One region of the Azospirillum sp. P4_B5 genome, then DNA from elsewhere that is predicted to be linked to it. Evidence: riboswitches for the same ligand, from Rfam matches in the RefSeq annotation. Region 1 holds a riboswitch; the other holds the start of a gene.

Evidence for each region. Region 1 has a riboswitch for S-adenosylmethionine ahead of metZ (O-succinylhomoserine sulfhydrylase). Riboswitches for the same ligand answer to the same signal wherever they lie in the genome.
Region 2: linked by a shared signal. The riboswitch ahead of AC1DVI_RS29320 (homoserine O-succinyltransferase) and the one ahead of metZ (O-succinylhomoserine sulfhydrylase) in region 1 are both predicted to bind S-adenosylmethionine.

The regions. Positions count from the first base shown of each region.
Region 1 is NZ_JBFUHT010000044.1:42,134-57,291, forward strand. It holds gene hemW (radical SAM family heme chaperone HemW) at 1-1,021, shown strand, start outside; gene AC1DVI_RS25980 (methyl-accepting chemotaxis protein) at 1,211-2,902, shown strand; gene AC1DVI_RS25985 (dihydrofolate reductase) at 2,935-3,441, shown strand; gene gshB (glutathione synthase) at 3,588-4,544, opposite strand; gene AC1DVI_RS25995 (SirB1 family protein) at 4,579-5,412, opposite strand; gene AC1DVI_RS26000 (YraN family protein) at 5,446-5,814, opposite strand; gene rsmI (16S rRNA (cytidine(1402)-2'-O)-methyltransferase) at 5,811-6,752, opposite strand; gene AC1DVI_RS26010 (penicillin-binding protein activator) at 6,746-7,936, shown strand; gene AC1DVI_RS26015 (phasin family protein) at 8,054-8,569, opposite strand; gene metZ (O-succinylhomoserine sulfhydrylase) at 8,697-9,905, opposite strand; SAM riboswitch at 9,982-10,061, opposite strand; gene AC1DVI_RS26025 (STAS domain-containing protein) at 10,223-11,071, shown strand; gene mutS (DNA mismatch repair protein MutS) at 11,182-13,824, opposite strand; gene AC1DVI_RS26035 (hypothetical protein) at 14,037-14,573, shown strand; gene AC1DVI_RS26040 (hypothetical protein) at 14,595-14,915, opposite strand; gene AC1DVI_RS26045 ([protein-PII] uridylyltransferase) at 15,154-15,158, shown strand, end outside.
Region 2 is NZ_JBFUHT010000062.1:11,280-26,437, forward strand. It holds gene AC1DVI_RS29310 (AEC family transporter) at 1-837, shown strand, start outside; gene AC1DVI_RS29315 (methyl-accepting chemotaxis protein) at 1,076-2,767, shown strand; SAM-I-IV-variant riboswitch at 2,871-2,975, shown strand; gene AC1DVI_RS29320 (homoserine O-succinyltransferase) at 3,025-3,948, shown strand; gene AC1DVI_RS29325 (hypothetical protein) at 4,404-4,937, shown strand; gene AC1DVI_RS29330 (hypothetical protein) at 4,967-5,578, shown strand; gene AC1DVI_RS29335 (ATP-dependent DNA helicase) at 5,589-8,357, opposite strand; gene mtgA (monofunctional biosynthetic peptidoglycan transglycosylase) at 8,476-9,162, shown strand; gene AC1DVI_RS29345 (AbiU2 domain-containing protein) at 9,202-9,846, opposite strand; gene AC1DVI_RS29350 (DMT family transporter) at 10,131-10,454, opposite strand; gene AC1DVI_RS29355 (lysine--tRNA ligase) at 10,598-12,166, shown strand; gene AC1DVI_RS29360 (DUF2336 domain-containing protein) at 12,769-13,767, shown strand; gene AC1DVI_RS29365 (hypothetical protein) at 13,795-14,265, opposite strand; gene mdh (malate dehydrogenase) at 14,539-15,158, shown strand, end outside.

The sequences.
Region 1 (15,158 bases):
GGATCATTACGCGGACGCAACGCCCGGCCGCCGGGTCACCTCGGTCTTCTTCGGGGGCGGCACGCCGTCGCTGATGGAGCCGGCGACGGTCGGCGCCGTGCTGGAGCGCATCGCCGCCCGCTGGACGGTCGGCGACGACCTGGAAGTGTCGCTGGAGGCCAACCCGACCTCGGTCGAGGCCGGCAAGTTCCGCGCCTTCCGCGCCGCCGGGGTCAACCGCCTGTCGATGGGCATCCAGGCGCTGGACGACACCGCGCTGAAGTTCCTCGGCCGCCAGCACAGCGCGGCCGAGGCGACCGGCGCCATCGCGCTGGCCGCCCGGACCTTCCCCCGCTTCAGCTTCGACCTGATCTACGCCCGCCCCGGCCAATCCGTCGCGGCGTGGGAAGCGGAGCTGACCCAAGCGCTCGACCACGCGGTCGGCCATCTGTCGGTCTACCAGCTGACCATCGAGGAGGGCACGGCCTTCTTCCCCCTGCACGCGCGGGGCGATCTGGTGCTGCCCGACGAGGATCTGGCCGGCGACCTCTACGAGGCGACGCAGAGCCTGCTCGACCGCGCCGGGCTGCCCGCTTACGAGATTTCCAACCACGCCCGCCCCGGCGAGGAGAGCCGCCACAACCTGACCTACTGGCGTTACGGCGATTACGTCGGCGTCGGTCCCGGCGCCCACGGCCGGCTGACGCTGGACGGCGAGAAACTCGCCACCCGCGCCCACCGCGCCCCGGAAATCTGGCTGGAGCGGGTCGAGCGCGACGGCCATGGCGCCGCCGCGCCCGAACCCGTCGCCCGCGAGTCCCGCGGGTCGGAGCTGCTGATGATGGGGCTGCGCCTGCGCGAGGGGGTGGCCCGCGCCCGGCTGGTCGAGGAGACCGGCCGCGACCTCGACGGGCTGGTCGATCCCGCCGCGCTGGAGCGTCTGGTGGCCGGCGGTTTCCTGGAGGTTGGCAAGGACACGTTGCGCGCCACGCATGAGGGGCGGCAGCGGTTGAACGCCGTGCTGGGGGCTCTTCTCGCCTGACCGCAGGAATACCCGGAAACGTGGTGTGACAAAGGCGCCCAGTGCCCGGCGCGCCACGGAATCTTATACGCGCCTTTATAGATTTCCTGTGACTGTCGACCATCCTTGAGGTCCCGGCGAAGACAAGGGCAAACAAACCGCCGCTTGCCGGGACGCGGGACAGGGCAGACAGTTTCAGGCAGACATCCCATGATCCTCACGAGGCTTTCCATTCGGGCCAAGCTGTGGACGCTCGTCGTCGCGGCTTCGGTTGCATCCTTCGCCATCGCCGGCGCCGGCCTTTACCTCAACTACAACCGTATGCACGCCGACCGGCTGGAGACGCTGCACAGCATCGTGGAAACCGGGGTTGCCCTGGCCACCACGCTGGAGGCGGACGCCGCCGCCGGCAAGATCACCCGCGACGAGGCTCAGGCCCGCTTCAAGGCCGCGGTGGCCGGCATCCGCTACGCCGGCGGCAAGGAGTATCTCTTCGCCCACACCATGGACGGCTACGGCTTCGCCCACGTCAATGCCAAGCTGATCGGCGCCGACGTCAAGCCGCTGAAGTCGGCCAACGGCGTCCACATGATCGTGGAGTTCATCCGCATGGTCCGCGCCACCGGCGACGGCCTGCTGGAATACGACTGGCCGCGCACGGTCGGCGGCAGCGATCTGGCGGTGAAGCTGGGTTATGTCCGCGGCTTCGAACCGTGGAACATCTTCATCGGCACCGGCATCTTCATCGACGACATCCGGGCCGCCTTCCTGGACCAGCTGCGGACGCTGGCCTTCGTCATCCTGGCGCTGGCGGTGCCGGCCGTCGGCCTGATCGCCTGGGTCGGCACCGACATCAGCCGGGTGCTGCGCGGGCTGGGCGCCAAGATGCGGTCGCTGGCCGACGGCGACCTGAACACCCGCTTCCCCGAGGCGGAGCGCGGCGACGAGATCGGCGCCATGGCCAAGGCCGTTCTGGTCTTCCAGAACAACGCCCGCGACAAGCAGCGGCTGGAGGCCGAGCAAGCCGCGTCGGCCCAGCGCGCCGAGGAGGACAAGCACCGCGCCATGCTGGCGCTGGCCGCCAGTTTCGAGCAGAGCATCGGCGCCGTCGTCCGCACCGTGTCCGATGCGGCGGCGACGATGGAGGAGCGCGCGGCCGAGATGAGCCGCGCCGCCGCCCAGACCGACGAGTTGGCGACCTCGGTCGCCGCGGCGACCGAGCAAACCTCCGCCAACGTGCAGACCGTGGCCGCCGCGTCGGAGGAGCTGGCCGGCTCGATCCAGGAGATCAGCCGGCAGGTCGCCGAGTCGTCGCGCATCGCCGGCGAGGCGGTGACCCTCAGCGGGCGGGCCAACGACAAGGTTGGCGGGCTGGCCGAGGCGGTGCAGAAGATCGGCGCGGTCGTCCAGCTCATCAACGACATCGCCAGCCAGACCAACCTGCTGGCGCTCAACGCCACCATCGAGGCGGCCCGCGCCGGCGAGGCCGGCAAGGGCTTCGCCGTGGTGGCGAGCGAGGTCAAGGCGCTGGCCAACCAGACCGCCAAGGCCACGGAGGAGATCGCCGCCCAGGTCGCCAACATCCAGTCCGTGACCGGCGACGCGGTCGGCGAAATCCAGGGCGTGACCCAGGTCATCCTGCGGGTGAACGAGATCGCCACCTCCATCGCCTCCGCGGTCGAAGAGCAGGGGGCGGCCACCCGCGAGATCAGCCGCAACGTCCAGGAGGCGGCGGGCGGCACGCAGGAGGTGTCGGCCAACATCACCGGCGTCACCGGTGCGGCGACCCAGAGCGGCGCCACCGCCCGCGACGTGCTGGAGATGTCGCGCCAGCTCGGCCACCAGCTCGACACGCTGCACCGGGAGGTCGGAAGCTTCCTTCAGCAGCTTCGCGCGGCGTAAGGTGGGGTGAACGGTCCGGGAAAGGGGTTGGGATGCGCATCAGTCTGGTGGTTGCCGCGGCGCGCAACGGCGTGATCGGCCGCAACGGCACTCTGCCCTGGTCCCTGCCCGGCGACCTGAAGCGCTTCCGGGAGCTGACGATGGGCAAGCCGGTCCTGATGGGCCGGCGCACCTGGGAGTCACTGCCCCGCAAGCCCCTGCCCGGCCGCGACAATCTCGTGGTCAGCCGCAGTGTCCCGCCGGGCGAGCGGGACGGCGCGCGCTGGTTCGGCGGCCTCGACGCGGCGCTGGACTGGTGCCGCGGCCGCGGCGTCCCGGAGGTCGCCGTGATCGGCGGCGCCGAACTGTTCCGCGAAACCCTGCCGCTCGCCGACATCGTCCACCTGACCCGCGTCGAGCGGGATGTGGAGGGCGACACGGTGATGCCGCCGCTGGGACCGGAGTGGGTGGAGACGGAACGCGGCCCGCTGCTGACCGAGAACGGGCTGGATTACCGGTACGTGGACCTCGTCAGGAGCGCCGTCGCCGCCAGGGTGTGATCCCCTCTCCCGCCCCGGGAGAGGGTGGCGCGAAGCGCCGGGTGAGGGGGCATCCAAAGATTGAATGCCGGCCCGTTGCCGGCACCCTCACCCTTCCCACGCTTCGCGCGGGCCCCTTCCCTCTCCCGGGGCGGGAGAGGGACTTTTCAGGCTCCCTTGCTCTCCCGGTGCCGCCGCTCGATGGCGTCCCACAGGGTGGCTTCCAGCGCCGACCCGTCGAGCCGGTTGATCTCCTGGATGCCGGTGGGCGAGGTCACGTTGATCTCGGTCATGTAGTCGCCGATCACGTCGATCCCGACGAAGACCAGACCCTTCTCCCGCAGCACCGGGCCGATGGCCTTGCAGATCTCCTGCTCGCGCGGGGTCAGCTCCGTCTTCTTGGCGCTGCCGCCGGCGTGGAAGTTGGCGCGGGCCTCGCCCTCCTGGGGCATGCGGCTGACGGCGCCGGCGGGCTCGCCGTCGATCAGGATGATGCGCTTGTCGCCCTGGCGGATCTCCGGCAGGTACTTCTGCACGATCACCGGCTCGCGATAGAGCTGGGTGAAGAGTTCCAGCAGCGAGCCCAGATTCTCGTCGTCCGGCTTCAGGTGGAAGACGCCGGCCCCGCCGTTGCCGAACAGCGGCTTGACGATGATGTCCTTGTGCTGCGCCCGGAAGTCCAGGACGGCCTGCTTGTCGCTGGTGATCAGCGTCGGCGGCATCAGGTCGGGGAAATGGGTGACGAACAGCTTCTCCGGCGCGTTGCGCACCTCCGCCGGGTCGTTCAGCACCAGCACCTTGGGCTGGATGTGCTCCAGCATGTGGGTGGCGGTGATGTAGGCCATGTCGAAGGGCGGGTCCTGGCGCATCAGCACCACGTCCATGGTCGACAGGTCGACGATTCGCGGCTCGCCCAGCGTGTAGTGGGCGCCCTTCTGGCGGACCACGGTCATCTCGCGAACGCGGGCGGTCAGGACGTTGCCGGTCAGGCTGAGGTCGCGCGGGTGGTAGTGGTAGAGCGTGTGCCCGCGCTTCTGCGCCTCAAGCGCCATCATGAAGCTCGAGTCGGTGTCGATGTTGATGGACTCGATGGGGTCCATCTGGAAGGCGACGGCGAGGCTCATCCTGCGGGTCTCCGAAACGGGCTTTGAGTAAGGGTCAGTTCAGTTGGTTCTTGAGCTGCTGGATCAGCGCGGCGACCTGATGGCGGTGCCGTTCGCTGGCGGTCAGCTCCAGGAAGCTTTCCAGCGCGGCGATGGCCGCGGCGAGGTTGCCGTTGTGGGCCTCCAGAAGGCCGGTTTCCCGCCACAGCGACGCCTCGGCCGGGGCGAACAGCCGCATCGCCTCCAGCACCTCCAGCGCGCGCGGCACGTCGCGGGCGGAGAGGTGGCGCAGCTTGATGTTGTTCTGGAGCCGCAGCAGGATCTCGCGGTTGGACACCGTCTGGTAATGGCCGGGCTCCAGCTCCGCGGCGCTGCCGGCGGTGGCCTTCAGCAGGTCGCGCAGGTCGACGGCGGTGCGCACCTGCCCCTCGTTGAAGGGGTCGAGGATGGCGCGGGCGCCGTCGGCCTCCAGCCGCACCAGGAAATGGCCGGGGAAGTTCAGCCCCAGCATCGTCCAGCCCTGCGAGCGGGCGGCGTGCAGGTACAGGATGCCCAGCGCCACCGGCAGGCCGCGGCGGCGGTCGATGACGCGGAGCAGGTTGGCGTTCTGCAGGTCGTCGTAGGTGTCCTGGTCGCCGGCGTAGCCGTGGCGCTCCACGATGACCTCGTGCAGCCAGGAGACGCGGGCCTCCAGCCCGTCGAGGGTGGGCGAGACGCGCTCCGCCAGATCATGGGCGATGTCGGCGAGGTGACGGCGGTAGTCGGCCAGCGCGGCGCCCGGAACCTCCAGCGCGCCCAGCGCCAGGGCGGCTTCGGCCAGATCGATCTGCTCGTCCGGCTGCTGCCCCACGCGGCGCAGGATGTCACGGGCCTCGGCGCGGCTGGTCACGAGCGGCGTCCTTCCTCTTCTTCAGCCTTCGCGTCAGGCCCGCCACGCGTCCGGCACGTGGCGCGGCCAGGACCAAGGGGTAACGAGCATGACGTCGAAGCGCAAGACATAGCCGGCATACTGCGGGTTGGCCCCCAGATAGGCGTGGGCGGCGCGGGCGAGGCGGCCCCGCTGGCGGGCGTTGACCGCCTCGTTCGCGGTGTCCCAGTCGCCGCGGGCCTTGACCTCGACGATGGCCAGAGTGTCGCCCCGCCGGGCCACGATGTCGATCTCTCCCATGGGTGTGCGCAGGCGGCTTTCCAGGATGCGGTAACCCTTCAGCCGCAACGCCAGCCGGCAGAGCCGCTCGGCGTAGCGGCCGTAGGTCTCCGCCCGGCGGCGCAGGGCGTCCGGCGCGCTCATGGTTTCCCCTCCCGCGCCAGCTCCAACGCGCGGGCGTAGACGGCGCGCTTGGTCTGGCCGGTGCGGGCGGCCACGTCGGCGGCGGCGTCGCGGACCGACAGGCGGGTCAGCGCCTCGCGCAGCAGGGCGTCCACGTCGGCCTCGGTCGGGGTGGCCTCCTCGCCGGGCGGACCGATCACCAGCACGACCTCGCCCTTCGGCGGGCCGGCCTCGGCGTAGTGGGTGGCCAGCTCCGGCAGGGTGCCGCGCCGCACCTCCTCGTAGAGCTTGGTCAGCTCCCGCGCCACAGCGGCCTCCCGCGCGCCCAGGATGTCGGCGAGATCGGCCAGCGACTCGGGCAGGCGCTGCGGCGACTCGAAGAAGACCAGCGTGGCGGGAACGTTCTTCAGCTCCCCGGCGGCGGCGCGCCGGGCGCTGCTCTTGTTGGGCAGAAAGCCGGCGAACAGGAAGCGGTCGGTCGGCAGGCCGGAGAGCACCAGCGCCACCAGCGGGGCGGAGGCGCCGGGCAGCGTGGTGACCGCCACCCCCTCCGCCACGCACTCGCGAACCAGCTTGTAGCCGGGGTCGGAGACCAGCGGCGTGCCGGCGTCGGTGACCAGCGCGATGGACTCGCCCGCTTTCATGCGGCCGATGAGGACCGGACGCATCTTTGCCGCGTTGTGTTCATGATAGGAGACGAAGGGCGTGTGGATGCCATGGATGCCCATCAGCTTCGCCGTCACCCGCGTGTCCTCGCAGGCGATGGCATCGGCGCGGCGCAGCGTGTCGAGCGCGCGCAGCGTGATGTCGGCGGCGTTGCCGATGGGGGTGGCGACCACATAAAGGCCGGCGCCGAGTTTACTTGCGGCCCTCGGCTCGCTACCTTCAGCGTCACCAGAGACGCCGGGCCCGGAAACGGGTTCGGGCGCCGGACCGGATGTGGAGATCGTTGGTGGCACGCTTGACGACACCTTTCTCGCGCGCTTGGGGGCAGCAGGCTGCCGCCGCCCTGTTGGTCGTTGGCACGCTTTCGGCCTGCTCGACTGTAAAGGCCCCGGCGCCGCCGACTCAAGCGCCGCAAGCGCCGGTCGCCGCCGTTCCGGCCGCCCCGCAGACCTTGAAGGTGGCGATCCTGCTGCCGCTGTCCGGGTCCAGCGCCGCCATCGGGCAGGCCATGCTGGAGTCGGCGCAGATGGCGCTGTTCGATCTGGCCGGCGACCGGTTCGAGCTGCTGCCCCGCGACACCAAGGGCACGCCCACCGGCGCGGCCGACGCGGCGCGGCAGGCCATCGCCGAGGGGGCGAGCCTGATCCTCGGCCCGCTGTTCGCCGCCGACGTGGCGGCGGTGAAGCCGGTCGCCCAGTCCGCGGGCGTGGACGTTCTGGCCTTCACCAACGATTGGACCCAGGCCGGCAACGGCACCTATGTGCTGGGCTTCGTGCCCGCCGATCAGGTGACCCGCGTGGTCGGCTTCGCCCGCTCGCGCGGTGCGACGCGCTACGTCGCTCTGGCCCCGCGCACCGCCTATGGCGACGCCGTGGTCAACGCCGTGCAGGCCGCCTCGCGCCAGTTCGGCGGGCAGGTGGCGCAGGTCGAGCGCTACGACCCGGCGGTGACCGACCTCGCCCAGCCGGCGCGGCAGGTGACCCAGGCCGGCGTGCAGCCGCAGGCGGTCATGCTGGCCGAAGGCGGGCCGCGCGCCCAGGGTCTGGCGGCGGCGCTGTCGGCCAACGGGCTGAACACCCAGCAGGTGAAGCTGCTCGGCACCGGCCTGTGGGACGAGCCCGGCCTGGGCCAGGAACCCGCTTTGGCCGGCGCCTGGTTCGCCGCCCCGGCCCCGCAGAGCCGCGCCGACTTCGAGGCGCGCTTCGAGAGGACCTACGGGCGCAAGCCGCCGCGGATCGCCACCCTGTCCTACGACGCCACGGCCATCGCCGCGGTGCTGGCCAAGATGCCCGACCCGTCGGGCCGCTTCGACCGCGCGGCGCTGAACAACCCCAACGGCTTCGAAGGCATGGACGGCATCTTCCGCTTGCGCGCGGACGGCGTCGTGGAGCGCGGACTGGCCGTTCTGGAGGTCACCCCCGGCGGCCCCCGCGTGCTCGACCCCGCCCCGTCCAGCTTCGAAGTGCTGGGGCAGTGATCGTACAGTGCTGATGTGAAGAGGTTTTCAACCACGAAGACACGAAGGGCACAAAGGAATCACAAAGGTCTTCGTGATTGCCTTTGTGTCTTCGTGTCTTCGTGGTGAACCGCAACCTTATCCGTGCTGCTTCGCCAGACGGCGGGCGTTGGCGCGGACCGTGCGGTAGGCGGGGGTCATGCCGGCCTGAGTCAGGGCCGTGACCGACTCGACCATATAAAGCGCGGCGTGGATGCCGGCCTCCACCGACTCGGTGACGGTGCGGTGCTGCAACTCCACCAGATCGGCGGGGCTGCGGCACTGGCCGAGGCCGCTCACCATCACCATGGCGACCTGAAGCTGGCCCTGCATGAGGGTCATCCAGGCCTGCTGCATCTCGCCGATGCCCTTGGCGACGGCGTGGGTGGCCTCCACCATCGCCTCCACCTTCTCGGAGCCCATGCGGACGAACTCCGGGTTGGCGAGGTCGATGGGGTTGTTCATGGCCGCCGCCATCATGGCGGTTCGGTAGCCGATCGTCTGGGCCGCCGCCACCCCCATCTCGCCGGTCTTGACGCCGGTTCGGGTCAGATCGCCCGCCACCGTCAGAAAGCGTTGCGTCGGTTCGCCGTTGCCGGCCTTGCGTCTCGACATTCGCTCCACCTCACCAAAAGCCCGGACTGGGCTGAAAAAAACGGCCGGGCCAAAAAACCGCCCAGACCGGAAAACTGTGACCCGGACGCCAACGCTGCACTGCAGCATTTGGTTCCGGGTCCAGTCTTTACAGGGAAGCGAGCGCGCGGTCGAGATCTTCGACGATGTCCTGGGCGTCCTCCAGCCCGACGGACAGGCGGAGCAGGTTCGGACGGATGTTCGCCGCCGCCTTCTCCTCGACCGTCAGCTTGGAATGGGTGGTGGTGTCGGGGTGGGTGATCAGGCTCTTGGAGTCGCCCAGGTTGTTGGAGATCATCACCATCCGCAGGTCGTTCAGGGCGCGGAAGGCCTCCTCCTTGCCGCCCTTCAGGAAGATCGACAGCATGGTGCCGCCGCCGGTCATCTGGCTGCGGCAAAGGTCGTGCTGCGGGTGGCTGGCCAGACCCGGATAGAGCACCCGCTCCACCTTCGCGTGGCCTTCCAGGAACTCCGCCACGGTCAGGGCCGCCGCGCTCTGCGCCGACACGCGCAACTCCAGCGTCTCCAGCCCCTTCAGCAGCAGCCAGGCGTTGAAGGGCGAGATGGTCGGGCCGGTGTGGCGCAGATAGGGGTGGATCACGTCCGACCCGTATTGCTTGTCGTTGGTCAGGATGATGCCGCCCAGACAGCGGCCCTGGCCGTCGATGTGCTTGGTCGCCGAATAGATGACGACGTCCGCCCCCATCTCGAACGGGCGCTGCAGCACCGGCGTGGCGAAGGCGTTGTCGACCACCACCTTGGCCCCAGCCTTGTGGGCGAGAGCGCTGACGGCGCGCAGGTCGACGACCTCCAGCCCCGGATTGCTGGGCGTCTCCAGGAAGACGACCTTGGTCGGCTTGGCCAGTGCCTCTTCCCATTGGGACAGATCGGTGCCGTCGACGAAGACCGCCTCGACCCCGAAGCGGGCCGACAGCTCCTTGATCACCCAGTAGCAGGAGATGAACAGCGAGCGCGGCGCCACGATGCGGTCGCCGGTGCGCAGGTTCGACCACAGGGCGCCGTGCACCGCGGCCATGCCGCTGGTCGTGGCGTAGGCCCAGGCCGCCCCCTCGTACTCGCACAGCCGGTCCTCGAACATCGCCGTGGTCGGGTTGCGGAAGCGCGAATAGACGTGGCGGGAGCCGTCGTTGACGAAGGCGCTCTCCGCCTCCTCCGCCGAGCCGTAGACGAAGCCGGAGGTCTGGTAGAGCGCCTCGCAGGTCTCGTCGAAGGACGAGCGGCGGACGCCGCCATGGACCAGACGGGAACGCGGGCGAAGCCCCGCGACGTTCGGATTGCGATGATCGGTGCGCGCCATGGCCGCTTTGTCTCCTCTGTCCGCCGGCGGGGCAGACCGGCACAACAAAAAACGCCCCGACCGATCGGGTCGAGGCGCGGACGCGGCTCGGACCTTTTTAGCGGGTTGTTTTACGTGGCCCGCAAGCCGGTCGACCAAATCACCACGTGCCCTCGCTTTTAGGACCGCCGCGGCGCGCCGTCAAGGGGCAAGGAAGCCGTGACAAAAAGGGGCTGCCCTGCGTCAACATCGCGCAGGACCCGATGCCGCCGCCCGCTTGCCCCGCGAAGGCCCGGCACCGGATCATGGCCGCAAGACGTCGGGAGGGGGTAGGGGTCGTGCAGTATCGCAAGGAGCAGGAGCGGCACTTCGCCCGTCTGGTGCTCACCGGGCGCTTCACCAGCCAGGACGCCGGCCCGGTGCGGCAGGCGATCGCCGACGTAAAGGGCGGGACGGAGCGCCGTCATCTCCTCGACCTGACCGGACTGGAGTTCATCGACAGCGCCGGCATCGGCCTGCTGCTGGTGATGAACGGCGAGGCCCTGTCGGCGGGCAAGGCGCTGTCCCTGCTCTGCGCGTCCGGGCAGGTGCGCAAGGTGGTGGACCTGACCCGCATCACCATGATCATCCCGGTGCACGAGACCGTGGCCGACTATCTCGCAGCCAGCGTGCCCGAGGCCCTGCTGGCCGCCACCCACCCCTGCGCGCCGGGCGAGGACCCGATGGCCGTCGCCGTCCGCGCGCTTCACGCCAAACCGGTCCTGCCGCCCGCGACCGTACCGCCGGACTCGCTCGGTCGGGGCGGAACGAGGCGGTGGAGGAGAAGCTGCGCCACGCGCAACGCCCCGCTGCCCAACGCCACGTCACCCCCATCCGCGACCGCGGCGCCCCGATGGACGAGGACGTCGTGGAACGGGCGTAGCGCCCATGGAATGACCCCGGGATGGGATTGCGGCGGCTGTGGTTCAGCGCTATATTTCCCGTACCAGTGGTCAATAGACGACACCTCCGGTACCGCGCGCTTGGAAAGGCCAATGGCCGGAACGGCGTGCACACGAAAAGAGGGGCGGCGTTGCAGCGCCGCCCCTCCGTCGTCTGGCTTACAGCACGGCGACGAGCAGCGCGAGGATCGCGACGACCGTCTGGATGACCGTGCAGATCACCAGCACCCTACCAGGGGTCAATAAACACACCCCCTTCCCGCCGCTTGGATGACAACGCCCCTTGCCCATGGGAAGGAACGCTGCGGCGGCGGATTTTCATACTATGGCGTGTGTCTCTTCTCAAATACTCCCTCTTAAGACAGCAACCCTCTCAGACGATACAACTCGTCGAGCGCCTGACGCGGCGTCAGGCTGTCCGGGTCGATGGACTTCAGCGCCTCCTCCACCCGCGACGGCTCCGGCGGGGCGGCGGGTGACGCTGCGGGGGTCGGCGGCGGGCGCTTCAGGGCGGCGCTGAACAGCGGCAGATCCTCGGCCAGACGGTGGATGGCCGCGTTCTGGTCGCCCGACTCCAGAATGGTCAGCACCTCCTCGGCGCGGCCCACGACGGCGCCGGGCAGGCCGGCCAGCTTCGCCACATGGATGCCGTAGCTGCGGTCCGCCGCCCCCGCCGTCACCTCGTGCAGGAAGACCACGTCGCCCTGCCATTCCTTAATGCGCATGGTGTGGCAGGACAGGCCCGGCAGCTTGCCGGCCAGCATGGTCAGCTCGTGGTAGTGGGTGGCGAACAGCGCGCGGCAGCGGTTGACGTCGTGCAGATGCTCCACGCAGGCCCAGGCGATGGACAGGCCGTCGAAGGTTGCGGTGCCGCGCCCGATCTCGTCCAGGATGACCAGCGCGCGGTCGCCGGACTGGTTCAGGATGGCCGCCGTCTCCACCATCTCCACCATGAAGGTGGAGCGGCCGCGCGCCAGATCGTCGGCCGCACCCACGCGGCTGTAGAGCCGGTCCACCACCCCGATGTGCGCGCTCTCCGCCGGCACGAAGCTGCCCATCTGGGCGAGCACGGCGATCAGCGCGTTCTGGCGCAGGAAGGTGGACTTACCGGCCATGTTCGGACCGGTCAGCAGCCACAGCCGGTTGTCCGGGGCAAGGTCGCAGTCGTTGGCGACGAAGGGGCCGGCGTGGCCGGCGTCCAGCACCGCCTCCACCACCGGGTGGCGCCCGCCCTTGATCGAGAAGGCGAGGCTGCCGTCCACCACCGGCCGGCGGTAACGCCGCTCCGCCGCCAGCTCGGCCAGCGCGGCGGCGACGTCCAGAGCGGCCAGCGCGTGGGCGGCCTGGGCGATGGCCTCGGCGCGGCTGGTCACCTCCTCGACGAGGTCGTTGAACAGCTCCAGCTCCACGGCCAGCGCCTTGTCGGCGGCCTCGGAGATGCGGCGCTCCAGGTCCGACAGCTCGACCGTGCCGAAACGCACGGCGTTCGCCATGGTCTGGCGGTGCATGAAGACCTCGCGCCCCTTCTCGGACATCAGCTTGTCCGCGTGGGTCGCCGTCACCTCGATGTGATAGCCCAGCACGTTGTTGTGCTTGATCTTCAGCGCCGGCACCCCGGCGATGCCGGCGTACTTGACCTGAAGCCCGGCGATCAGCCGCCGGCTCTCGTCGCGCAGGGTCACCAGCTCGTCGAGCGCGTAGGAATAGTCGCGCGCGATGAAGCCGCCGTCGCGGGCGAGCAGCGGCAGTTCCGGCGCCAGCGCCTGCGTCAGCTGATTGACCAACTCGCTGTGCTCGCCCAGCCCCTTGGCCACGGCGCCCAGCCCGTCGGGCAGCGGGCCGCCGGGATGGCTGTTGAGCAGCAGGCGGATGGCCGAGGCCTGGGCCAGACCGTCGCGCACCGATGCCAGGTCGCGCGGGCCGCCGCGCCCCAGCGTCAGGCGGGACAGGGCGCGCTCCAGATCCGGGCAGCGGCGCAGCGCCTCGCGCAGGTCGCCGCGCAGCCGCTCCTCGTTCAGAGCGAATTCGACCATGTCCAGCCGCTTGGCGATGGCCGCGGGGTTAGTCAGCGGCGCCGAGAGCTGGGCGGCGAGCAGACGCGCCCCCGCCCCGGTCACCGTGCGGTCGATGGTGGCGAGCAGGCTGCCGCGCCGGTCGCCGGTCAGGGTGCGGGTCAGCTCCAGGTTGCGGCGGGTCGCCGCGTCGATCTCCATGACGGCGCCGGGGCCGAGCCGGCGCGGCGGCGACAGGCGGGGCACGCGGCCCTTCTGCGTCAGCTCCACATAGGCGACCAGCGCGCCGGCCGCCGCCACCTCGGCGCGCGAGAACTGACCGTAGGCGTCGAGCGTGCCGACGCCGTAGAGGGTGAGCAGCCGCTGCCGCCCGTTCTCGCTGTCGAAGCGCGGGGTCGGCTGCACGGTCAGGCGCGATTTCCATTCGCCCCACAGCTCGTACAGGTCGGGGCTCTGGCACAGCTTCTCGGAGACCAACACCTCCTGCGGGTCGAGGCGTCCGAGCGCGGCGCCCAGCCCGGCGCGCTCCACCGGCTGCACGACCAGCTCGCCGGTGGACAGCTCCAGCCAGGCCAGCCCGAGCCCGCCCGCGGCTTCCGCCACCGCGGCCAGCCAGTTGGAGGCGCGGGAGTCGAGCAGGCTGTCCTCGGTCAGCGTGCCGGGGGTGACGATGCGGATGACGCCGCGCTTCACCACCGACTTGGAACCGCGCTTCTTGGCCTCCGCCGGGTCCTCCATCTGCTCGCAAATGGCGACGCGGAAGCCCTGGCGGATCAGGCGCTGGAGGTAGGATTCATGGCTGTGGACCGGGACGCCGCACATCGGGATGTCCTCGCCCAGATGCTGGCCGCGCTTGGTCAGCGCGATGTCCAGCGTCCGGGCGGCGTTCACCGCGTCCTCGAAGAACATCTCGTAGAAATCGCCCATCCGGTAGAACAGCAGGCAGTCGGGATGGGCCTGCTTGATCTCCAGATACTGCGCCATCATCGGGGTGGCATCGGGAGGAATGATGGCGGGAGGAATGGTGGCGGCGGGCGAAATGGCGGCGGGCGCGTCGGACACGGGTCTTCAACCGGTTGCGTTGTGACGGGCAAGGTCGGGCCGGCACCCTAGCACGCCCGCGCTGGTGCCGCGATGACCGCTTCGTTAGACTGTTCGATGCCCGTAGAACGAGCAAGCCGAAGCTGAAGGAGACCGCCGTGACGCAAGCGCCCGAGAACACAGATGGCCGGACCACGAACGGCCAGGACACCGTCCGGGAGGTGCGCGAGGTCGTCGCCCTGTTCAAGACCCGCGAGGCCTTCGACAAGGCCGTGTCCGCCCTTCTGGACGCCGGATTCGACCGCGACGACCTGTCGGTGCTGGCCAGCCACACCTCGCTGGAGGCCGCCGACCAGCGCCCGCAGGCCCCGTCGGACGAGGCCCTGACCGGTCTGGTGGGTGAGCTGAAATACGCCTTCCCCCTGACCACCGCCGGGCTTCTCGCCATCGTCGGCGGCCCGATCGCCGCGCCGCTGGCGGCCATCGTCGCCGCCGGCCTGGGCGGCGTCGCCATCAAGGACTACCTGGACGAACTGACCAGCCACCCCGACACCGACGAGTTCGGCCGCGCGTTGGAGGCCGGTGGCGTCATCCTGTGGGTGCGCACCGCCGAGGTGGAGGACGAGGTGGAGGCCGCCGAGATCCTGGAGCGCAACGGCGGCGCCAACATCCACCTGTCGGTGCGTGAGGAGTAAGACGGGAAGAAACGACGTGCGTCAGGCGGCGCGGGCGCGCCTCTCGCCGCCGCCGCCCACCACGGTCAGGCCGCGCAGGCGGAACTGCGCCCGCACCACCGCGGCCCAGCCCTTGCGGATCTGGGCGATCTTGTCGGCGTCGGAAGCCCTGGCGTCGGTGGCGGTGCCGCAGATCTCGAACAGAAGCGCGTCGCCGATGGAGCCGGGGCACAGCGCCAGGGCGTGCACCAGCCAGGCCATCAGCTCGGCCGGGGTGTGACGCGGCAGGCCGCGCTCCGCCAGGGTCAGGGCGTTCCCGAGGTTCGCCAGCTCCCGCCGTGCCGTTCCGGGGTTCGGGATCATCAATGGCCTCCCTCGCGCGTGTCTCACAGACGACTCCTTACCTCTTTGGAATGGAGCGCGTCAGTGACGGCCATCACAGCATTGCCGTCATTGCGGCGCTCCCAACGGGATCATGCAGGAAACAGACGGCAGCCTCTTTTGGTGTGCCGCGTGCGAATTATCCTCTTTCCCGTTATAGTCGGGATGCCGCACGGTTTGTCGCACCCCTCGCATTCCTGGGAAGGCTCACGTTTTGTCGATGCT
Region 2 (15,158 bases), on a different contig from region 1:
TTCGTCTATTGGATGGCTCTGCCGCCGGTCCTGTTCCTCGGCACCGCGAAGCGCTCGCTGTCGGAGATCTTCAACGGCCCCTTCATCGGCGCCTTCCTCGGCTCGATGCTGGCGGTCTACGCGCTGGGCGCCCTGCTCGGCTGGCTGATCCACCGGGAGCGGACGCAGATCCGATGCATGCAGGGGCTGAACGCCTGCTTCTCCAACACCGGCTACATGGGCATCCCGTTGTTCCTGGCCGCCTTCGGCCCGGACCGTCTGGCCCCGGCCATCCTCGCCACCGTCATCATGAGCGCGATCATGGTCGGCATCGCGGTGATCTGGCTGGAGTTCGCCAACAGCCAGGGCGGCGGGATCGGCAAGGCGCTGCGCGACGTGGGCCGCGCGCTGCTCAAGAACCCGCTGATCATCTCCACGGCCCTGGGGCTCGCCTGGTCGGTCTTCCTGTCCGGCGTGCCGGTGCCGCGCCCGATCGCCATCTACTGCGACCTGATGGGCGCCTCCGCCGGTCCCTGCGCGCTGTTCGCCATCGGCCTGTTCCTGGCGACTCAGAGCCTGAAGGCCAACCTGCTGGAGGTCGGCTGGATCAGCGGCCTGAAACTGGTGGTGCAGCCGGCGCTGGCCTGGCTCCTCATCCAGACCCTGTTCCCGCTGGACCCCTTCTGGGCCGGGTCGGCCATCATCCTCGCCGGCCTGCCCACCGGCGCCCTGACCTTCGTGGTGGCCAGCCAGTACCGCATCTATGTGGAGCGCACCTCCGCCGCGATCCTGATGTCCACCATCGCCAGCGTGGTCACCCTGTCCTTCCTGCTGGCCACCTACGCGCCGCCCCTCTGAACCTCGGCTTGCCGTCTCCCGGCCGTTCGTCGTTCCGAACAGTAAGAGAGCGCGCGCGACAACGCAAAGCAGACCGTCCCGCGTCTTTCTTGCGTCTTTCTTAATATTTGTTGTTCCATCATTTGATCCCGGCAAGTCCAACGCCCGACGCATGGACGTCTGGTCTGCCGTCTCCTTTCGTTCAGACTCAAAACAATCAATCGCCGCCGCATCGTTTCGGGGGAAAGAGATACGCGCCATGTCCATGCTGAGTTCCATGACCATCCGGACCAAGGTGGTCGCCGCCACCGTCGCGGTCCTGCTGATGTCGATCGCCCTGGGACTGTTCGCCGTCGACCGCCTGAGCACCGTCAACCACGCCGCGGAGGAAATCCGCTCCAACTGGCTGCCCAGCGTCACCGCCATCGGAGAGATCGACGGTGCGGCGAACGATTACCGCATCCTGGAGGCGTCCCACATCCTGTCGCTCTACCCGGCGGAAATGGCCGAGGTCGAAAAGGAGATGACCACGGTTCTGAACCGCCTGGCGGAGGCCCGGCGGAAGTATGAGCCGCTGCTGGCCCCCGGTTGGGAAACCCAGACCTTCAAGCGCTGGGAGGCGGCTTGGGACGGCTATCTGAAAATCAGCCAGGGCAAGTTGCTTCCCCCCTCCCGGGCCAACGAGAACGAGAAGGCCACCGGCATCTACCGGGAGGAATCGCGCAAGGCGTTCGATGACTGCTCCGCGCTCATCAATGACCTGACCGCGTCCAACGTCGCAAACGCCACGAAGGCGGCGGACTCGGGCCGCGCCACCTATGTCGGGGCGCAGAGCTGGATTCTGGGCGCCATCGCCTTCGTGGCGGTCCTCTGCCTGCTCGCCGGCATCGCCATGACGAAGTCGGTCGCCCGGCCCATCGTCGCCCTGACCTCCATCATGGACCGTCTGGCCAAGCGCGACCTTGGCGTCGCGGTGGAAGGCGGCAACCGGCAGGACGAGATCGGCGCCATGGCCCGCGCGGTGCAGGTCTTCAAGGACGGGCTGATCGAGGCGGAGCGCCTGACCGCCGCCCAGGCCGCCGAGGAGGAGAACAAGCGCCGCCGCACCGAGCGGGTCGATTCGCTGATCCGCAGCTTCGACGGCGCGGTGCACAGCGTCCTGCAGACCGTGGGCGCCGCGGCGTCGCAGCTCGACACCACCGCCCGCAGCATGACCGACATCGCCGAGCACACGCGGGCCGAGGCCGGCAGCGCGGCGGCGGCGGCGGAGCTGACCTCCGCCAACGTGCAGACCGTCGCCGCCGCGTCGGAGGAGATGGCCGCCTCCATCACCGAGATCTCCCAGCAGGTGTCGCAGTCGGCCGGCATCGCCGGCAAGGCGGTGGACGAGGCCGACCGCACCAACGCCACCGTGCAGGGGTTGTCGGAGGCGGCGCAGCGCATCGGCGACGTGGTGGACCTGATCCAGAACATCGCCGCCCAGACCAACCTGCTGGCGCTGAACGCCACCATCGAGGCCGCCCGGGCGGGCGAGGCCGGCAAGGGCTTCGCCGTCGTGGCGAGCGAGGTGAAGAGCCTCGCCAACCAGACCTCCAAGGCGACGGAGGAGATCGCCCAACAGATTGGCGCCATCCAGGCGGCCACCGGCGGGGCGGTCGGCGCCATCCGCGGGATCGGGGCGACCATCGCCTCGATCAACGACATCTCCTCCTCCATCGCCGCCGCCATCGAGGAGCAGGGCGCCGCGACCCAGGAGATCAGCCGCAGCGTCCAGCAGGCGGCGCAGAGCACCCAGGAAGTGACGAGCAACATCGGCCGCGTGTCGCAGGCCGCGACCGAGACCGGCAGCGCCGCGACCCAGGTGATGTCGGCCTCCGGCGACCTGAACCAGGGGGCGATGCGCCTGAAGAGCGAGGTGGAGAATTTCCTCGTCGCCATCAAGGCGGCCTGAGGCAAGGCGGCCTGAGGCAAGGGGGCCTGAGGATCCTGTGATCGGGACCGCCCACCGGCGGTCCCGCCGCTGTTGCCAAGCCGCCGCTGCCCGTATAATGTGCGCCGCGCATCAAGAGTTGAGCGGACGCTCAACGCCAACCTGCTTTCCCGAGCAAGGTGGCGCCCCGAAGGGGGATGTGGCCGGACCGGCAAACAAACGGGGTTCGCCATGACGTCTGTTCCGACCGATGCACCGACAGCGGAGCCGGACGAGTCATGCCCATCAGGATACCCAACGATCTTCCCGCCTTCACCGCCCTGCAGGCCGAGGGCGTCATGGTCATGCAGGAGGCCGACGCCATCCGGCAGGACATCCGGCCCCTGCGCTTCGGCCTGCTCAACCTGATGCCTGACAAGATCCGGACCGAGACGCAGATCGCGCGCCTTCTCGGCAGCACGCCGCTTCAGGTCGAGCTGTCGCTGATCCGGATCACCAACCATGTGCCGCGCAACACCGCGGCGGACCACATGAGCGCCTTCTACCGGTCGTGGGAGGACGCGCGCCGCGAAAAATTCGACGGCTTCATCATCACCGGCGCCCCGGTCGAAACGATGCCCTTCGAGGAGGTGTCCTATTGGGACGAGCTGCGCTCGGTCTTCGACTGGACGCAGAGCCACGTCCATTCCTGCCTGAACATCTGTTGGGCGGCGCAGGCCGCCCTTCATCATTTCCACGGCGTGCCGAAACATCTTCTGTCTCGCAAGGCGTCCGGCGTGTACCGGCACCGCAACCGCGCGCCCGCCTCGCCCTATCTGTGCGGCCTGTCCGACGGTGTGCCCATCCCGGTGTCGCGCTGGACCGAAGTGCGCGAGGAGGACATCCCCCCCGACAGCGGCCTGCGCGTGCTCCTGGATTCCCCGGAGGCCGGCCCCTGCCTGCTGGAGGACGCCGCCCACCGGTCGCTGCACATGTTCAACCACATCGAGTACGACACGGACACGCTGCGCAACGAGTATGTCCGGGACGTCGCCAAGGACGCGGCGACGCCGGTTCCCCACGGCTATTTCCCGGACGACGATCCGAGCCGCCCGCCCGAGAACCGGTGGCGGAGCCACGCCCATCTGCTGTTCGCGAACTGGATCAACCAGATCTACCAGACGACGCCCTTCGAGGTCGACCGGATCGGAACGGGAGGATAGGCCGCCTGCCAGCCGGGAAAATCGCCGCCGGTCAGGTTGCCGTTCCGAGTTGCCACGGCGTACACTCCGGCACTTTTCCCTTCGCGGCGAGCGCCATCGGCGTCCATATCTTGCCTGCCGGACAACTGCGCACCAACCAACAGCAAGCATAGAATATTCAATTTTGGTAAAATGCTATATTTTACGATGATGGCTGGCAATGATAAACAACGACAACACATTATGACCAATCAATAGTTCATCTTTATACAACGAATTTTTTGAGAAATTTCTCTAAGCTAGCCAAATATACGAAAATCTGCGGCCTTTTTGACCCGCTTCAATCAACTGGAAAATATACTCAAACTTTGGTTGACATGCAATCGCATGGCGTCCAACTGCCGCATTTTCATTAAACTGATTATAATTCTATATTTTTGCTTCCCACGTACTCTTTTTAGAAAGCGGAGGCAGAAATGAACGAAAGTGGATTTGAGATTTCATTTTCATCATCGCCAATCACAAGAAGAAGTTTGATTATCGGCATGACATCAAGTCTGGTTATTCCAACCATTCTGGGTGGTTGCTCGACTGTGGACATTCGCAATGCTGGGGACAAGATTTCTTCCTATGCCATCGCTGCCTTGACGGCTTTTCGCGAGCTGATGGGTTACAAAACCGGCGGAACGGAAGTCGCCGCCGCGGATTTCGTCAATCCGACTCAACAGTCGTCGAACGGGCTGATCGAAACGCAGTTTTGGTACTCTGGCGTCCGCGCAAGGGAACACTTGGCACGTCTCCAGGGGCCATACGCTGAGAACTATTTCGAAACGGCCTTCGAACCCCTCCAACCGCGAACGGACCGCGTCAACCTCGCCCCCAATCAGATGGGAACGCTTACCGCTCGCAAAGGTGCATCCACGCGCCTCGGGACGTACGCAATTCAATACAGAACGGCAGTTCAAACTTACAATCCTACGAATTCTCAAATTTACCTCATTGAGATTTGAGAAAACAAACAGGGATAGGCCACACAGCCATGACAACGATAGAACGTCCGCTCCGACCAACGTCAAAAATCAGCCTGCTTTTGGGATTTTTGCTGCTCGTCGTGGCTTGTGTTGGCCCAGCAACCATTCCCAGAAACAATCTCATAGACGCGAAAATTACTCAAGTTATACAGAAGAAGGAATCGGCCGCGAATCGCGTAGGATTTGCTGTCCACATGTTTCCCGCAGGGAAACTGCAGGAAAGCAACCCAATTCTCATTGAATTTTACCGATACTCCGATTTCTACAACAGACCAGAATCAAATCAGAACGATGAACCTATAGCCCCTTTCGATTCGGTCATTACATCAGCACCAAAGTTAAAAAATATAGAAGAAGGGCAGGACAAGGATCTGGTCTTTGACTTCAACGTCAGCCCCAAGCTTGGAGCGGGGAAATACATTCTTGTTATCAAAACGAAAACCGATGAATGGAGAACCAATCCATTCGTCATACCCTCAAGCAATTCCCAAACAAGACAACAAACCGAAAAGGAAAAAATACTCAATGATGAAAGTCCTTCAACACAAACCATAACCACTCCGATCAAGCAAGCTCCGATCACGAATAAATTTCTGTCCACAAAGGAAAAACGCCAATAATTCAGAGCGCTCACCAGCCGCGCAGGAACTCCGCGGTCGCCTCCACCGCCTCCTTGATGCCGACGCGGCGGACCTCCACCCCCTCGGGGAAGGCGCCGAACAGGCGGCTCGGCATCATCGGGTCGAGCAACACGAAGACCCCCGTGTCGTCGGCCCGCCGCACCAGCCGGCCGAAGGCCTGTTTCAGCCGCAGCCGCGCGATCATGTCCTCGTAGCGCCGCCGCCCGAAGGCGTCGCGCCGGGCGCGGTGCAGGATGTCGGGGCGCGGCCAGGGCACCCGGTCGAAGACGATCAGCCGCAGCGAGCGGCCCGGCACGTCCACCCCGTCGCGCACCGCGTCGGTGCCAAGCAGGCAGGCGTGCTCCTCCCCCCGGAAGATGTCGATCAGGGTCGCCACGTCCAGCGGGTCGACGTGCTGGGCGTAGAGCGGGACGCCGGTGGCGTCCAGCGGCTCCACGATGCGGTCGTAGACGGCGCGCAGCCGGCTGATCGCGGTGAACAGCCCCAAGCCCCCGCCCCCCGCCGCCTGGAACAGCGTGCGGTAGGCCGACGCCACCTGCCCCAGATCGTCCTTGCGCACGTCGGTGACCACCATCACCCGCGTGCGGTTGGGATAGTCGAAGGGCGACGGCACCTGGGCGCGCAGCGCCGGCTTGGGCAGGTGGCTGGCGCCGCAGCGGTCCTCCGCCGCCTGCCAGTCCATCGCGGTGTCGCCGGTGCCGTCGGTCAGCGTGGCGGAGGTGACCACCATGCCGTGCGCCGGCCCGGCCAGGGCCTCCGCAAAAGGCACGGTCGGGTCGATCCAGTGGCGGTAGAGCCCGACATCGACGTCGCGCCCGTCGATCCGCTCCACCGCGAACCAGTCCACGAACTGCGCCGGCGTCTCCACCGGCAGCGTTTTCAGCATGGCCCGCCACGCCTCGACCGTCAGCACGCCGCGCCGGGTCAGGCTGCGCGCCATGGCGTCGATGCGCCGCCGCTGGTCGCTGTCCAGCTCCGCCGTCTCGTCCTCCAGCCTTGCCGCCAGCCGCTTGGCCAGCCCGGCCAGCGGTTCCGACAGCCGGACCAGCGCGGCCTCCAGCGCCGCCGCCGCGTCGAGCAGACCGTCCACCGGGTATGCCTTGTCGGCCTCCAGGCTGTAGGGGCCGCCCTGCCCCGCCGTTCGCGAATAGACCTGCCGCCGCGCGGCGAGCAGGAAAGCCTCGGTCGGCCCCTGCGGGTTGTCGGCGGACAGGCGCGCCGCCCAGCCCTCCGCCGGCAGGACGCGGGCGCCCAGCATCACCGCGTCCATCAGCTCCTGCGCGCGCTCGTCGCTGGCGACCAGATCCTCGATGCGGCGCTTCAGCCCGCGGGCGCGGCTGCGCCCCGTCTCCTCGGCGCCCAGCAGCCAGCGCCGCAGTTCCTGGGTCTCACGTCCGGTCAGATGCCCGGCGAAGGCGCTGTCCGCCGCGTCGAAGACATGGTGCCCCTCGTCGAAGACGTAGCGGGTGGGCAGGGTCGGCTCCTCGCCGCCGCCCAGCGCCGCCTGCACCATGACCAGCGCATGGTTGGCGATCACCACGTCGGCCTTGCGGGCGCGACGCACGCTCTTCTCGATGTAGCAGCGGGCGTAATGGTCGCAGGCGGAGTAGATGCACTCGCCCCGCCGGTCGGCGAGTCCCAGAGTCCGCCCGCGCCCGGCGATGTCGACCAGCCAGCCGGGAAAGTCGCCGCCGGTCAGGTCGCCGTCGCGGGTCGCCGCGGCCCAGCGCGCCATCAGCCCGACCCCGATGGCGTGGTGCGGCTGCATCGGCATGCCGCGCACCGCCTCCTCCAGGTTCAGCAGGCACAGGTAGTTTTCCCGACCCTTGCGCAGCACAACCTTGCGCGCCTTGGTCGCCGGCTCGGGGTAGAGGCGGTCCAGCTCCGCGTCGATCTGGTGCTGGAGGTTGCGGGTGTAGGTGGAGATCCACACCGTCCCGCCATTCTTCTCCGCCCACACCGTGGCCGGCGCCAGATAGCCCAGCGTCTTGCCGACGCCCGTCCCGGCCTCCGCCAGCACGACGTTCGGCGTGTCGGGCGCGGGGCGCGGGGCAAAGGCGGCGGACACCGCGCTGGCGTAGTCGGCCTGCTGCGGGCGCGGCTCGGCCACCTTGCCGGGCACGCTGGCCGCCAGCATCACCGACAGCCGGCGCCGCGCCTCGTCCGGCTCCACCGGATGGTGGGCGGGCGGCGGCTCGGGCGGGCCGTCCTGCCACTCCTTGATGCGCGTCCAGACGCGCAGGCCGGCGCGGGCAGCGCCCTTCTCCGGCCCGTCCGGCTTGCCCAGCGCGGCCAGCACCGCGGGCGCCCACAGCCAGCCGGCGCGCCCCATCTCCCAGGCGAAGGCCACGGGGTCGGACGCCTCCTCCCGCCCCGGCGCGCCCAGCAACCCCAGCAGCTTGCGCACCGCCCGGTGGAGGGCCAGCGCGTCGTCCTCCAGCCCGTCGGGGATCGGCAGGTCCAGCGCCTCGGCCAGCCCGCGCGGGGTCGGCACGCAGAAGCGGGCGGGCAGGACGAAGGCGAACAGCTCCAGCAGGTCGAAGGCGGCGAAGGGCTCCGTCCCCAGCCGCCGCGCCATCGCCCGCGCGTGGCACACGAGCGGCGGCTGTCGGCGCGCCCGCTTCGCGGCAGCGGCGGGGGCCAGTTCCTCCACCTCCCCGTCGCCGGTCAGCAGGACCACGCGCCGCGCGCCGGCGACCAGGGCCGGCGCGTCATCGAGGCTGAAGGACGGGAGGGAGGGCGCCGAGGTCAGATCCATGGCGCGCAGTATAGTGGTCCCCGCCGCTGCAATGCGAGCAAACCCGTGTTGACCGATCGGCCCGCCCCCTCGAAAGTGCTCCCCCGTCCTTGAGCGTCGCAGAGGAGAGGTCGAGCGCATGCGGTTTCCGGTCCGGCGTCTGCTGAGACTCCTGATGGCCCTGGCCGTCGCCCTGGTGGCCTTCAGCGTCGGCTGGGCGGCGCTCTACCGTGTGGTGCCGGTGCCGGCGACGCCGCTGATGCTGATCCGCGCCGCCGGAGGGTCCGGGCTGGCGCACGACTGGGTGCCCATGTCGCAAATTTCTCCCCACCTCGCCCGCGCCGTCATCGCGTCGGAGGACACGTTGTTTTGCGGCCATGGCGGCTTCGACTGGGCGGCCATCGAAGGCGCCTTCGAGGACAACGAGGAGGGCCGGCGCCTGCGTGGCGGCAGCACGATCAGCCAGCAGACCGCCAAGAACGCTTTTCTCTGGCCGGACCGCAGCTGGACCCGCAAGGGCATTGAGGCGTGGTTCACCCTGCTGATCGAGACGCTGTGGCCGAAGAGCCGCATCCTGGAGGTCTATCTGAACAGCGTGGAGTGGGACGACGGCGTCTACGGCGCCGAGGCCGCCGCCCGCCACCATTTCAAGAAGCCGGCCTCGGCCCTGACCCGCCGCGAGGCCGCCCTTCTGGCCATCGTTCTGCCCAACCCCCGCAACTGGTCTCCGAACCCGCCCGGAAACTATGTGGCGCGGCGGGCGGGGATCATCGAGCGGCGCATGGCCGTGGTGGAACGGGACGGGCTGGCGGATTGCGTGCGATGAATTCGCACTTTTTCTTCTTCTAGTAGTTTCTACGCAAAATCAGGCATCCTTCCACTTCATCTTTTCCAAATCATCAATTGGAATCACTCCCTCATCCACAAGTTCACGGTATCTCAAAGCCGATTTCAGCATCCAAACCAAATGATTTCCATCGCTGCTCATTACGAACAAGTTGTATGCATATTCACTATCATAAAAATATCCTTCGATATGGTTCATATAAGTCCTCATTGATAGAAGCGCCTTTTCAACTTGCTCTCTTGAGGCATAGGGAATCGGATTTGCACTTCTTTCTAGAGCGTGATCCAAGTCAAGATGGGCAAGCTTTTTATTTCTTAATGCGCGGAATTGATCACATATTTCATGAACTGCATCAAGAAGTCCCCTTGCATTATGCGAAAATTCTCCACAATGAAATTTGTCAATTCTTTCCTGAAGTTGCTCTAGAGATAAATTTTCTGATTTCCCCATCCTTGCCGGATCTGTTAACCTGCCTAAAGATACCTGTATATCGTTAATCATAATTTGCTGAGTAAAGTAAAAGAATGTAGGAGCAGAATTATTTAATAAATCAATTCTATCACTTGAAGTTCCGTAAAGTTGCCGGTATATTTTCCACCGCCCATGCAACCAAGTTAACTCTTTCTTTAAAGAATCATAAACTTCTAAAACTTCATCATTCATTTTGCGCTCCATTACTACAGGATATTGTCAGTCAGACCCGAAAACAGAGAACTCCATTTCTCTACCTATCTTTGCGCCGCGCAGCGATGCGCGCTTCGGTTTGGCGCCGGGCTTCTTCAGCGGGAATGCCTTCACGGCGATCCAATTGGGCTATCCCCTCTGCAATAAGTCGGTTTAACCGCTCAATCTGTAAAGTCGGGGATACTTTCATAAGTCAACTTACAGAAGGACGTTAATGGCGATAATAAGGATATGGCAAAGCCTGTTATCGGAACAAGCGCCCCCTACGCCCCTCCTCCCGACATCCGCAGACTCACCACACCCGCCACGATCAGCAGAATCCCCGCCAGCTTCAGGAAGCTGAGCGACTCACCGAACACCCACACGCCGATCGCCGCGATGGCCGCCGTGCCCACCGCGGACCAAATGGCGTAGGCCACGCCGACCTCGATCTCGCGCAGCGCCTGGGCCAGCATGGCGAAGGCCACCAGATAGCAGGCCACCACCGCCAGGCTGGGCCACAGGCGGGTCATGCCGTCGGACATCTTCATGGCGACGGTGCCCACGATCTCGAAGGCGATGGCGACGGAGAGAAACAGCCAGCTCATGCGGGTCCTCGGCGGGTGATCCACATCCAGAGATGCGCCCGAACGGCGGTGCGAACAAGCGCGGCGCCCGTTGACGGACGGCGCGGACGGCCCTAGGGTCGCTGCCTTTCTACACTTCCGTCGAGTTTTGAAGGGGCTCTACCATGACCGGCGAGCGGGAATTGGCGTTGCAGGCGAAGGCGTGGCCGTTCGAGGAGGCGCGCAAACTGGTCGCGCGCTTCGCGAAGGAGCCGCCGGCCAAAGGCTACGTCCTGTTCGAGACCGGCTACGGTCCGTCGGGCCTGCCGCACATCGGCACCTTCGGCGAGGTGGCGCGCACCACCATGGTCCGCCAGGCCTTCCAGCGGATGAGCGACATCCCGACGAAGCTGTTCTGCTTCTCCGACGACATGGACGGGCTGCGCAAGGTCCCGGACAACATCCCAAACAAGGAGCTGGTCGCCGCCAGCCTCGGCAAGCCGCTGACCCAGGTCCCCGACCCTTTCGGCACGCACGACAGCTTCGGCGCGCACAACAACGCGCGGCTGCGTGCCTTCCTCGACAGCTTCGGCTTCGAGTACGAGTTCCAGTCCTCCACCGACTGGTACAAGTCGGGCCGCTTCGACGAGGCGCTGCTCGGCGTGCTGCGGCGCTATGACGAGATCATGGCCGTCATGCTGCCGACGTTGGGCGAGGAGCGCCAGCAGACCTACAGCCCGTTCCTGCCGGTCTCCCCCTCCACGGGGCGCGTGCTGCAGGTCCCGGTGCTGGAGCGCGACGTGGACGCCGGCACCATCGTCTTCCAGGACGAGGACGGCAAGAAGGTCGAGGTTCCCGTCACCGGCGGCCATGTGAAGCTCCAGTGGAAGCCCGACTGGGGCATGCGCTGGTACGCGCTGGGCGTCGATTACGAGATGTACGGCAAGGACCTGATCCCGTCGGCCGAGCTGGCCGGGAAGATCGTCAACATCCTCGGCGGCACCCCGCCGCAGGGCTTCAACTACGAACTGTTCCTCGACGACAAGGGGCAGAAGATCTCCAAGTCCAAGGGCAACGGCCTGACCATGGAGGAGTGGCTGGCCTACGCCCCGCCGGAGAGCCTCGCCCTCTACATGTTCCAGAAGCCGAAGTCGGCCAAGCGCCTGTATTTCGACGTGATCCCGCGGGCGGTGGACGAGTATCTGGCCTTCGTCGCCAAGCTGCCGGTGGAGGAGCCGGCCAAGGCGCTGGAGAACCCGGCCTGGCACATCCACAACGGCACGGCGCCGGCGGTGCGCTCGGACGTGTCCTTCAACCTGCTGCTCAACCTCGCCGGGGCGGCGAACGCCGAGACCAAGGACGTGATGTGGGGCTTCATCAGCCGCTACGCGCCCGAGGCGACGCCGGAGAACAGCCCCTTCCTGGACAAGCTGGTCGGCTACGCCGTCCGCTACTACCAGGATCAGGTGAAGCCGACGAAGCGCTTCCGCGCCCCCACCGACGCCGAGCGCGCCGCGCTGGAGGACCTGCTGAAGCGTCTGGACGGCATCCCTGCCGACGCGGCGGGCGACGTCATCCAGAACGAGGTCTTCGCGGTCGGCAAGGAGCATGGCTTCACCGAGCTGCGCGCCTGGTTCCAGGCGCTCTACGAGGTGCTGCTCGGCCAGACCACCGGCCCGCGCATGGGCTCCTTCATCCAGCTCTACGGCCTGGACGAGACCAAGGCCCTGATCCGCGAGAAGCTGGCCGCCTGAGCATCGTCTCCCTTTCCCCTCCCCCGCGCCGCGGCCCGCCGCGGGGGAGGATTTTCCAGCGGACCGACACGCCTCGCAAACAATTCGTCAAACGCATGAACTGCACCCAAGGGAGGCGGTGCTCCAGGGCATGCCTGCGTGGATGTCGCTCAGCATTCGGCGAGACTTCACCCGCCACCGTTCCCGTCACAAACAATATTGTTGGTCCGATCGTTTGCGTTTCCATCATCCGGCCATGCGGCTCGAATGTGTGCAAACGGTCGAAATCCTGCCCACCCTCTGGGCAAACAACATTTTATTCCCGCATCGCCATGCGCACACCGCACCGCACCAATACCAACTTGGTATTACCATCCGCCAAGGTCAAAGCCTATGATCCGCCCCGTTACTGCTTTTGCAGTGCGTTTCCTCCCTAAACTCTTCAAGGCCGCGCCCCATCGGGGTCGCGGCCCTTTTTCTTTTCAACCTTCGCTTTTCGACGCTTCGACACCACAACCCGACGGAAGGACCGGTGGCGCAGGGTCTGGTTGCTTGCGCCGGGCGCCGATGACAAGGTCGGCTCCGTTAGCGTCCCGTTAACCGGCCCGTCGTTGGATATCCGGATGCAGCCACGTCAGGCCCTCCACTCCGATCAAGGGGACGACCGTCCCGACACGGCCCGCTCGGCGCCGCGGGCAGACCCCTGCGCGGACGACGGGGTGGACCCGGACCTGCTCGGCTATCTGTTCGACGATTCTCCCCCCGCTCCTCCTGCGCCGGAACCGGCCCGCCGCCGCGTCGGCACGGCGCTGATCGAATCGCGGCGGGCCGGGATGGGCGATGCCGGGGTTCGCGCGCATCTGGCGCGCAAGCTGTGCCGGCTGCTGCCCGACCTGCCCCCGGACCGCCAGGACAAGGCCACCGCCACCGCCCTGCGCACGCTGGAGCGGCTGGCCCGCGATCACGCGGCCCATGTGCGGACGGCGCTGGCTGGGGCTCTGAAGGACGTCGCCTGCGCCCCGCCCGCCGTGGCGCGCACGCTGGCCCGCGACGTGGAACGCTCGGTGGCGGAGCCGATCCTCCATTGCTGCGCCACCCTGACCGACGACGACCTGCTGGAGATCATCGCCAGCCACCCCGCAGGCTGGGCGCTGTCGGCCATCGCACGGCGGCCGGCGGTCAGCGCGCCGCTGTCCTGCGCCATCGTCGACACGGGCGACGCGGAGGCCACGGGCGTCCTGCTGGACAACGACGGCGCGGTCATCCCGGACGACCGGCTGGAGGATCTGGTGGAGCGGTCGGGCGGTCATCCGGACTGGCAGGCAAAGCTGGCCGGCCGGCCCGCCCTGCCGCAACGGCTGGCCCTGCGGTTGGCGGAGTCCGTCGACGACTCGGTGGCCGACCTGCTGCTGCGCCGCACCGATCTGGACGCGGTCACCGCGGCGGAGGTCGCCGCGGTGACCTGGCGGGCGGGCTATTCGATGCGCTGCGCCATGCGGGTGCAGGTCCGCGCCGCCGGTATCCCGCCGCGCGCCGTGCTGAACGCCCGCCAGGGCACCGACTACCCGCTGCCCGCGGCGGACATGGCCCGCCACCTCGCGCTCTACGGCGTCCGCTCCTGACGCCGAAGGTCGCCGCCGACTTCAGCGCTACTGGATTTCCAGCGGCCGGCGGGCTGGCGCGCGCCGCGTGTCGGGAGCCAGCGTCGGATCGTTCTGATACAGCGGGCGCGACGGGTCGGTGTCGATCAGCTGCGGCGGGGTGACGATCTCCTCGCCCGACCCGGAATCGAACTGGATCACCGCCATCCGGCGCACCGTCTCGCACAGGTCGCGCTTGCGCAGGGTCGCCGGGTCGGCAGGCCCGTCGAAGGCCACGAGAGGCACCACGATTCCGCTGCGCTCCCCCGGCGGGACGGACGTGTACACGTAGTTCGACACGGGCCGGCAATACAGGATGTCGGTGGCCGACGGCATATCCGACGGAGCGCCGGCCGCTTCATTCAGCGGCGCCTTGGCCAGAGCGGCCTCATAGTCTGCGACGGTTTGTCCCAAAGCCGCGCCGCCGCTTCCCAGCGCCAGCGTCATGGTCAGGCAAAATGCCGGTGCAAAGCGAATCATGGTTCTTACCCCCAATCCCGAACGGCCTTCAAAACCTATCCAAAGAATAGTGCGCCGCACCCGCAACACCAAATTCCTGTTTGCCGTTGCGGCCATTCGCCGTAATCGATTGCACAGTTCCGCGTCCCGTGCTTGCGGTCACGCTTGCTCTCGGGCCGGAATCGCGCTAGGAACCGCCCTCGAAATCTCAGGGCGCTGGACCCCTAGGACGCTACACTCAATCGGTTCTGTCCTCCGCTGAATGGGGGACGCTCACGCTTAGGGAAACGCTCCATGGCTCGCAAGAAGATTGCGCTCGTCGGCGCCGGCCAGATTGGCGGCACGCTGGCTCTGCTCGCTGCCCAGAAGGAACTCGGCGACGTCGTCCTGTTCGACATCGCGGAAGGCATGCCGGAGGGCAAGGCCCTCGACCTGGCTGAGACCTCGCCGGTCGAAGGCTTCAACGCCAAGCTCAGCGGCGGCAACGACTATTCGGTCATCGAAGGCGCCGACGTCGTGATCGTCACCGCCGGCGTGCCGCGCAAGCCGGGCATGAGCCGCGACGACCTGATCGGCATCAACACCGGCGTCTGCCAGACCGTCGGCGAGGCCATCAAGAAGCACGCCCCGAACGCCTTCGTCATCGTCATCACGAACCCGCTGGACGTGATGGTGTGGGTGCTCCAGCAGGCCTCCGGCCTTCCGCCGGAGCGCGTCGTCGGCATGGCCGGCGTGCTCGACTCGGCCCGCTTCCGCTATTTCCTGGCCGACGAGTTCAAGGTGTCGGTCGAGGACGTCACCGCCTTCGTGCTGGGCGGCCACGGCGACACCATGGTCCCGCTCGTCCGCTACTCGACCGTCGCCGGCATCCCGCTGCCGGATCTGGTCAAGATGGGCTGGACCACGCAGGAGAA